DNA from 2 places in the Candidatus Sarcina troglodytae genome. Region 2 is predicted to be linked to the other one. Evidence: a T-box and tRNA genes for the amino acid it is inferred to sense, from the RefSeq annotation. Region 2 holds a T-box; the other holds one or more tRNA genes.

Region 1 (4,432 bases), 110 kb from region 2:
ATCAGTTCTACCGAAATGTCCATAAGCTGCTGTTTGTCTGTATATAGGTCTTCTTAATTCTAAATCTTTTATTATAGCACCTGGTCTTAAGTCAAATATTTTTTCAACTATTTCAACTATCTTATCGTCTGATATTCTACCTGTTCCAAAAGTATCTACAACTATTGATACTGGCTTTGCAACACCAATTGCATAAGCTAATTGAATTTCTAATTTATCAGCAATTCCTGCAGCTACTAAGTTTTTAGCAACCCATCTTGCAGCGTATGCAGCTGATCTGTCAACCTTTGTTGGATCTTTTCCTGAGAAAGCTCCACCACCGTGTCTTCCATATCCACCATAAGTATCAACGATTATTTTTCTTCCTGTTAATCCACTATCCCCTTGTGGTCCACCTATTACAAATCTTCCAGTTGGATTTATGTAATATTTTGTTTCACCGTCTAATAATTCTGCTGGTATAACAGCTTTTATTACATGTTCCATTAAATCTTCTCTTATTTGTTCTTGAGAAACTTCTGGTCCATGTTGTGTTGATATAACTATAGCATCTATTCTTACTGGTTTATTATCTTCATATTCAACTGTAACTTGAGTTTTTCCATCTGGTCTTAAATAAGGTAAAGTACCATTTTTTCTAACTTCAGTTAATCTTCTTGATAATCTGTGAGCCATAGCTATTGGTGCAGGCATAAATTCTTCAGTTTCATTAGTCGCAAAACCAAACATCATACCTTGATCTCCAGCCCCTACAGCTTCAATATCATCTTTTTGACCTTCTCTTGATTCTAACGCTTCATCAACACCCATTGCTATATCATTTGATTGTTCGTCTATTGTTGTCATTACTGAACAAGTATCGCAATCAAAACCATATTTAGCTCTATCATATCCTATTTCTCTTATAGTTTCTCTTGCTACTTTAGGAATATCAACATAACAGTTAGTTGATATTTCTCCCATTATCATAACCATCCCTGTAGTTACTGTTGTTTCACAAGCAACTCTTGCTGTTGGATCTTGTGCTATTATAGCATCTAAAACTGCATCTGATATTTGGTCACAAATTTTATCTGGATGCCCTTCTGTTACTGATTCTGATGTAAATAATCTTCTCATAATTATGGGTTATATAAAATAACCTCTTTTTCACTCCTTTCTTAAATAGCCTTTTTAAATTTCTTAAAAAATTTAAAAATAAAAGCCTCAACTTAATTTAAGAAGAGACTTGAATTCACTAAGCTCCTCTTATCTTGCAATAAAACACTGCAGGAATTGGCACCTTGGTAAATCACTGGTTGCCGGGCTTCATAGGGCCTTTTCCCTCCACCTCTCTTGATAAGAGTTATATATACTCTAATATGTATATGCATTTAACTATGTAAATAGACACTATCTTCATAAAATATAGTGCCTATTATTTGGTGGAGGAAGATGGATTCGAACCATCGAAGTCACTGACAACAGATTTACAGTCTGCCCCCTTTGGCCACTCGGGAATTCCTCCACATTTGGAGCTGGCAATAGGAATCGAACCTACAACCTGCTGATTACAAGTCAGCTGCTCTACCGTTGAGCCATGCCAGCATATATTAAGTTAATGGTGGTCACAACAGGGATCGAACCTGTGACCCTCTGCTTGTAAGGCAGATGCTCTCCCAGCTGAGCTATGCGACCTTATTGTTTTTATTGGTGGAGGAAGATGGATTCGAACCATCGAAGTCACTGACAACAGATTTACAGTCTGCCCCCTTTGGCCACTCGGGAATTCCTCCACATTTGGAGCTGGCAATAGGAATCGAACCTACAACCTGCTGATTACAAGTCAGCTGCTCTACCGTTGAGCCATGCCAGCATATATTAAGTTAATGGTGGTCACAACAGGGATCGAACCTGTGACCCTCTGCTTGTAAGGCAGATGCTCTCCCAGCTGAGCTATGCGACCTTATTGTTTTTATTGGTGGAGGAAGATGGATTCGAACCATCGAAGTCACTGACAACAGATTTACAGTCTGCCCCCTTTGGCCACTCGGGAATTCCTCCACATTTTTGGAGCTGGCAATAGGAATCGAACCTACAACCTGCTGATTACAAGTCAGCTGCTCTACCGTTGAGCCATGCCAGCGTAACTTTTTTGTTTTTTCTCTTGAAACATCTCCAATCGACAAGACTTAGTATATATGTTATTTATGTTTATTTCAACCTTATTTTTAGGCCATTTTTTCTTTTTATTTTAAATTATTATCATTTTTCTCTTTATTTTTTTCATTTAATATGTTTTTCTTTATTTTTCATTTATTTTATTTTCTATCATTTTTATATCTATATATGGATCCAAAATTAAAACTAATTCATCATACTGTTTTTTTGATAATTTATTTTTTAATAGCTCAAATATTTCAGTTGCAGCTAACACTTCATCATTCCTTTTGATATTATTTATAAGATTCCTATAATCATTTACTGATAAACTATTTGCCATTTTCATTATTTTTAATTTATCAATACTTGATATTTTATTTATTATACTGTTTTTATCAGTTTTAAATACACTTTGTACAACTTCCTCTTCTACCCTCTCTTCTTTATCTTTATCCACAAGCATAATTTTCTGTGAATTTTCTTCGTCTATAACCTCTACATGTTCATTAGAAATGCTTGAAAATTCATCTTCCTCTAAAATATCTTCTTTTTTATTAGTTATATTTATCCCTTGATCAGCATTATTTTTAGAAATCTGATTATCTTTTTCACTTAATAAAGACTCCTCCTTATTTTTATTAAATGCTATATCTTTATCTAAATAATTTTCTTCGCTTTCTTCTATTTTCTCATCAATGTAACTTTTAGGTTGCTTAATACTAAAACTAAACACCATAATTATTACACTAAAAAAAGTAGTAATAATTATTAAATATATTTCCTTTTTATTATTTTTCACATCTAATGTCTCCTTTAAAAATATAATTATTTATAATTCTTTTTAATACCTCTTGTTTTTATTTAATATTTTTTTTATTTATTTCATATAAATTTATGAGGGAGGTGACACTTTGAGCAAAATAAAAGTTAATTATAGTTCGCCATTATGTTATTACAATATAGCTAATTTTTTAAAAGATTACATTACTAATGACACTATCATAGTTTGTATAGGTACAGATAAATGTATCGGAGATGCACTTGGACCATTAGTTGGAACATTATTAGAAGAAGCTTTATTCCCTCTACCTATACTTGGCACTCTTGCTTCTCCAATACATGCTCTAAATTTAGATACTAGGTTAAAAGAAATATCTAATAACTATCCCACCGCTTCTATAATAGCAATTGATGCATGCTTAGGTGATGCAAATGCCATAGGCGAAATTCACACTAGAGATGAGCCTATCCATCCAGGAAAAGGTGTAGGTAAAACCCTCCAAAGCGTTGGCAATGCTTCTATAATAGGAATTGTTGACTCCTCAGATAGTTTGGAATTGTTTACTAATAGACCTATAAGATTAAATTTAATTATGGAAATGGCTAAGGTTATTCGAAATGGAATTATCCATGCATACCACCTTAAAAATTCTTTGTAATTAAAAATATAAACTTTACTTATCATAAAGAATTTATTAATACCATGTATTTAATCTTGTGCTTATAATATAATTAAAATTCAATATGTTAAATATAAAATTATATCAATGTATTAAGCTTCTATCACTTTATATTTCAGCTTTGTTGCTTTACCACCTCTTATATGCCTCTCAGCTTTATTTAAATCTAATATGCTTTTAGCTTCTTCTGCTATACATGGATTTATCTTAGGCAATCTTTCAGTCATATCTTTATGTATAGTACTTTTACTTACTCCAAATACTCTAGCTGTTTTCCTTATTGTTGCTCTAGAATCTATTATATATTGAGCAACTTCTAATACTCTTTCTTCAATATAATCCTTCATAAAAACCTCCTTAATAAATATTAATTATTTAATAGTCAGTCATAAAATGACTGACTATATTCATTTATTTATTATTCTACTTTTAGCTCATTTATATACTCTATCGGATTAATTGGCTCTTTAGATTTTTCCATATGAAATAATAAATATTCTTCAGATACCCTATCACTAGGATTATTTTGAATTGTATTTCCTATTTTTCCTAAAATACTTCCTTGAGTTACTTCATCCCCTACAGCCACTGCTAAATCTTCTGCTAAATTACCATAACTTGATATAAAGCCATCATTGTGTTGTACTACTACATAAAACCCTTCTTTTGAATCACCTTTTCCAGCATCTATAACTTTTCCATTTGCTATTGATTTAACATCAGTGCCAACTTTAGATTCAATATCCACTCCTTTATATACCACCGCTGATGTTTTTTCATCATTTAATCTTGGAGTAATATCGTAATTTCTTGTTACCACACCATTAGTT
Region 2 (4,432 bases):
AGATATAAATAGCTATTTAGAAAGTATTGATGATAGTATTTTATAAATAAAAGGTCATGAATTTTCATGACCTTTTATTATTGTAGATATATTTTAGTTATATTTCTTTATTGTAAACTTCGTTAGCAATTCTATTAACTAAAGTATCTAGAGCTATTGCTCCTTCTTCACCATTTTTTCTACTTCTAACTGAAACTTCATTATTTTCAGCTTCTTTTTCTCCTACAACTAAAATATAAGGAGTTCTTTCAAGTCTAGCTTCTCTTATTTTATAACCTATTTTTTCAGCTCTATAATCAGTTTCAACTTTTAAGCCTCTATTTCTTAATTCATTGGCAACTTTATCTGCATAGTCATTATATTTATCAGAGATAGGAAGAATTTTTGCTTGAACAGGACATAACCAAGTTGGTAGAGCTCCAGCATATTTTTCTATAAGCATAGCTAAAGTTCTTTCATAACATCCTATTGAAGATCTATGAATGATATAAGGACGTTTCTTTTCACCATCTTTATCAACGTAAGTCATGTTAAATCTTTCAGCTAAAGCAAAATCTATTTGTACAGTTATTATTGTATCTTCTTTTCCATGAACATTTTTAAATTGAATATCAAGTTTTGGACCATAGAATGCTGCTTCATCATCAGCTTCAACATAATTTATATTTAAATGATTTAATATATTTCTCATTATATCTTGAGTGCTTTCCCAAGCTTCTGGATTATTTATATATTTTTCAGTATTGTTTGGATCCCATTTAGAGAATCTATAAGAAATATCACCAGCTATTCCTAAAGTGTTCATGATATAATCAATTAAGCTTACAACACCTTTGAATTCTTCTTCTAATTGTTCAGGTGTACATACTATATGACCATCTGCTAAAGTAAATTGTCTAACTCTTATAAGACCATGCATTTCTCCAGATGCTTCTTTTCTAAATAAAGTAGAAGTTTCAGCATATCTTATAGGTAAATCTCTGTAACTATGTTGTTCTGCATTATATATAGTATATTGGAATGGGCATGTCATAGGTCTTAATGCTAAAACCTCATCATCCTTTTCTTCATCTCCTAGAACGAACATTCCATCTTTGTAATGATCCCAGTGACCTGAAACCTTGTATAAATCGCTTTTAGCCATTAAAGGAGTTTTAGTTAAAACATAACCTCTTTTTTCCTCTTCATCTTCTACCCATCTTTGAAGAGTTTGAATTATTCTAGCTCCTTTTGGCATTATTAGAGGTAGTCCTTGACCTACATTTTCATCAGTCATAAAATATTTTAATTCTCTACCTAATTTATTATGATCTCTTTTTTTAGCTTCTTCTAAAGCTTCTAAATGAGCATCAAGATCTGATTTTTTTTGGAATGCAGTGGCATATATTCTAGATAACATCTTATTTTTTTCATTACCTTTCCAATAAGCACCTGTACAACTTAAAAGTTTAATAGCTTTTAGAGGTTTTAAAGACATTATATGCGGACCTGCACAAAGATCTACAAAATCACCTATTTGGTAAAAAGATATTATTTCATCTTTGCCTAAGTCATTTATAAGTTCAAGTTTATAAGGTTCATCTTTCATAAGTTCTAAAGCTTCATTTCTAGGAAGTTCAAATCTTTTTATTTCAGGATTTTCTTTTATTATTTTTCTCATTTCATCTTCAATTTTAGCTAAATCTTCAGAAATGAAAGATTTTTCACTATCAAAATCATAGTAGAATCCATTTTCAATAGAAGGTCCTATAGCAAGCTTTACATTTGGGAATAATCTTTTAACAGCCATTGCAAGTACATGAGATGCAGTATGTCTAAATGCATTCTTTCCTTCTTGAGAATCAAAAGTACATATTTCAAGTGTTGAATCTTTATCAACAACAAATCTTAAATCTTCAACCTTTCCATTAACAATACCACAGTAAGCATTTCTAGCTAAGCCTTCACTTATGCTTTTAGCTATGTCTAAAACAGAAATAGCGTTATTAAATTCTTTTACAGAGCCATCTTTTAAAGTAACTTTTATCATATTAACAATCTCCCTTCAAAAATAAGTTTATAAAATAAAAAACTCTCATCCCTAATCTTATTAAAAGAAAAAGGGACGAGAGTGTATATTCCCGTGGTTCCACCCAAATTGCAAAATTGTTTTGCCACTTAATAAATCGTAACGTGATTTAAACGTACTGTATTAAAGTCGCTCAGAGGTGGTTTTCAGCTAATTATATTTAAAAATACTCACACCAATGTATTTTCTCTCTGAAAAAATATTAAAAAAGCTTACTCTTCTCATCATAGCTTTTAACTATTGTTTAAACAATAAATATTAAATTGATACTATATATTATAGATAGATTAAATAAAAGTGTCAATGAAAAATAAAATTAAAAGTTGTAGTTATATATGAGTTTGAATTTCATTATAATTTAAGGATAAATTTATAAAAAATAGAAAAAAATATTGATTAATAAGTGGATAAGAGTGATAATAGATATAGGTTATCAATTATATATTTTAAGTGTTTTGAAAATGATTAACCTAAAGAGCAAATAAGAATTAACTTAAAATGAAAAGGAGAGTTTTTTATGAGTAATAGTCCTAATTTAGATTGGTTAGAGAATCCAGAAATTTTTAGAGTAAATAGAATAGATGCACATTCAGATCATTTATATTATGAAGATAAAGAGCATATAAAATTAAAAGATAATATGCCACTTAGACAATATTTAAATGGAAAATGGAAATTTTCTTATGCAGAAAATCCAGATAAAAGAATAAAAGATTTTTATAGAGAAGATTTTAATTGTGGAAATTTTGATGAGATAAATGTTCCAGGGCATATACAACTTCAAGGATATGATAATTTACAATATATAAATACTTTATATCCTTGGGATGGACAAGAAGAACTTAGACCTCCATATGTTTCTAAAGAATATAACCCTGTTGGAAGTTATATTAAATATTTCGAATTAAAAGACGAATTGAAAAATAAAAAAATATTTATTTCATTCCAAGGAGTGGAAACTGCTTTTTATTTTTGGTTAAATGGAAAATTTATAGGTTATAGTGAAGATAGTTTTACGCCATCAGAGTTTGAATTAACAGAATATTTAAAAGATGGTGAAAATAAATTAGCAGTTGAAGTATATAAAAGAAGTAGTGCTAGTTGGATTGAAGATCAAGACTTTTGGAGATTTTCAGGAATATTTAGAGATGTTTATTTGTACGCGACTCCAAAATGTCATGTGAAGGATTTATTTGTAAAGCAAAATTTAGATGATACTTATAAAAATGGACAATTAAATGTTAACATAAAGTTAGATAGTTTGGAAAAGTGTATAATTAAGGGATACTTAAAGGATAAAGATGAAAAGCTAATATGTGAATTTAAAGAAGTGCAAGGAAAAGAAAATGTAGAATTTAGTAAAACTATAGAAAATGTTAATTCATGGAGTGCTGAAAATCCATATCTTTATACTTTATATATTGAAGTTTTAGATGAAGAAAATAATTTAATAGAAATAATACCTCAAAAAATTGGTTTTAGAAGATTCGAGTTAATAGATAACATAATGCATTTAAATGGAAAAAGAATTGTGTTTAAAGGTGTTAATAGGCATGAGTTTAGTTGTAAAACTGGACGAGCTATAAGCAAAGAAGATATGATTTGGGATATTAAATTTTTAAAACAAAATAATATAAATGCTGTTAGAACTTCTCATTATCCAAATCAAAGTTATTTCTATGATTTATGTGATGAATATGGAATTTATTTAATAGATGAGGCTAATTTAGAAAGTCACGGTTCATGGCAAAAATTAGGCAAGTGTGAGCCAAGTTGGAATGTACCTGGTTCGTTGAAAGAGTGGAGAAATGTTGTTGTAGATAGAGCTGAATCTATGCTTCAAAGGGATAAAAATCATCCATCAATTCTTATTTGGTCTTGTGGAAATGAATCGTATGCTGGTGAAAACATTTTAGAGATGACTAAATATTTTCATGAAAATGATAACAGTCGTTTGGTTCATTATGAAGGAGTATTTTGGAATAGAGAGTTTAATGATATAAGTGATATAGAAAGTAGAATGTATGCAAAACCAAATGAGATAGAAGATTATTTAAATAGTAACCCTAAAAAACCTTATATAAGTTGTGAGTATATGCATGCTATGGGAAATTCATGCGGAGGAATGAATCTTTATTCTGAACTTGAAGATAAGTATGAAATGTATCAAGGTGGATTTATATGGGATTATATAGATCAAGCTATAGAAACAACAGACAAAAATGGAAATAAAATTCTAGCATATGGTGGAGATTTTAATGATAGATCAACTGACTATTGTTTTTGTACAGATGGGATAATTTATGCAGATAGAACAGTATCACCAAAAGTTCAAGAAGTTAAATATTTATATTCAAATGTTAA

The links. A T-box is a leader RNA that pairs with one kind of tRNA and senses whether it is charged. The one in region 2 lies ahead of thrS (threonine--tRNA ligase), so its partner is inferred to be a tRNA-Thr.
Region 1: it encodes a tRNA-Thr, which carries the amino acid that the T-box ahead of thrS (threonine--tRNA ligase) is inferred to sense. The anticodon was not compared.

What each region holds. Positions count from the first base shown of each region.
Region 1 is NZ_CP051754.1:1,923,869-1,928,300, forward strand. Features, by position in the region: gene metK (methionine adenosyltransferase) at 1-1,119, opposite strand, end outside; SAM riboswitch class I at 1,246-1,345, opposite strand; tRNA gene HH195_RS08780 (tRNA-Tyr) at 1,423-1,507, opposite strand; tRNA gene HH195_RS08785 (tRNA-Thr) at 1,513-1,587, opposite strand; tRNA gene HH195_RS08790 (tRNA-Val) at 1,602-1,677, opposite strand; tRNA gene HH195_RS08795 (tRNA-Tyr) at 1,691-1,775, opposite strand; tRNA gene HH195_RS08800 (tRNA-Thr) at 1,781-1,855, opposite strand; tRNA gene HH195_RS08805 (tRNA-Val) at 1,870-1,945, opposite strand; tRNA gene HH195_RS08810 (tRNA-Tyr) at 1,959-2,043, opposite strand; tRNA gene HH195_RS08815 (tRNA-Thr) at 2,051-2,125, opposite strand; gene HH195_RS08820 (hypothetical protein) at 2,285-2,941, opposite strand; gene yyaC (spore protease YyaC) at 3,054-3,581, shown strand; gene spoIIID (sporulation transcriptional regulator SpoIIID) at 3,695-3,949, opposite strand; gene HH195_RS08835 (M23 family metallopeptidase) at 4,021-4,432, opposite strand, start outside.
Region 2 is NZ_CP051754.1:2,029,478-2,033,909, reverse strand. Features, by position in the region: gene HH195_RS09425 (M3 family oligoendopeptidase) at 1-46, shown strand, start outside; gene thrS (threonine--tRNA ligase) at 98-2,029, opposite strand; T-box leader at 2,098-2,305, opposite strand; gene lacZ (beta-galactosidase, LacZ type) at 2,586-4,432, shown strand, end outside.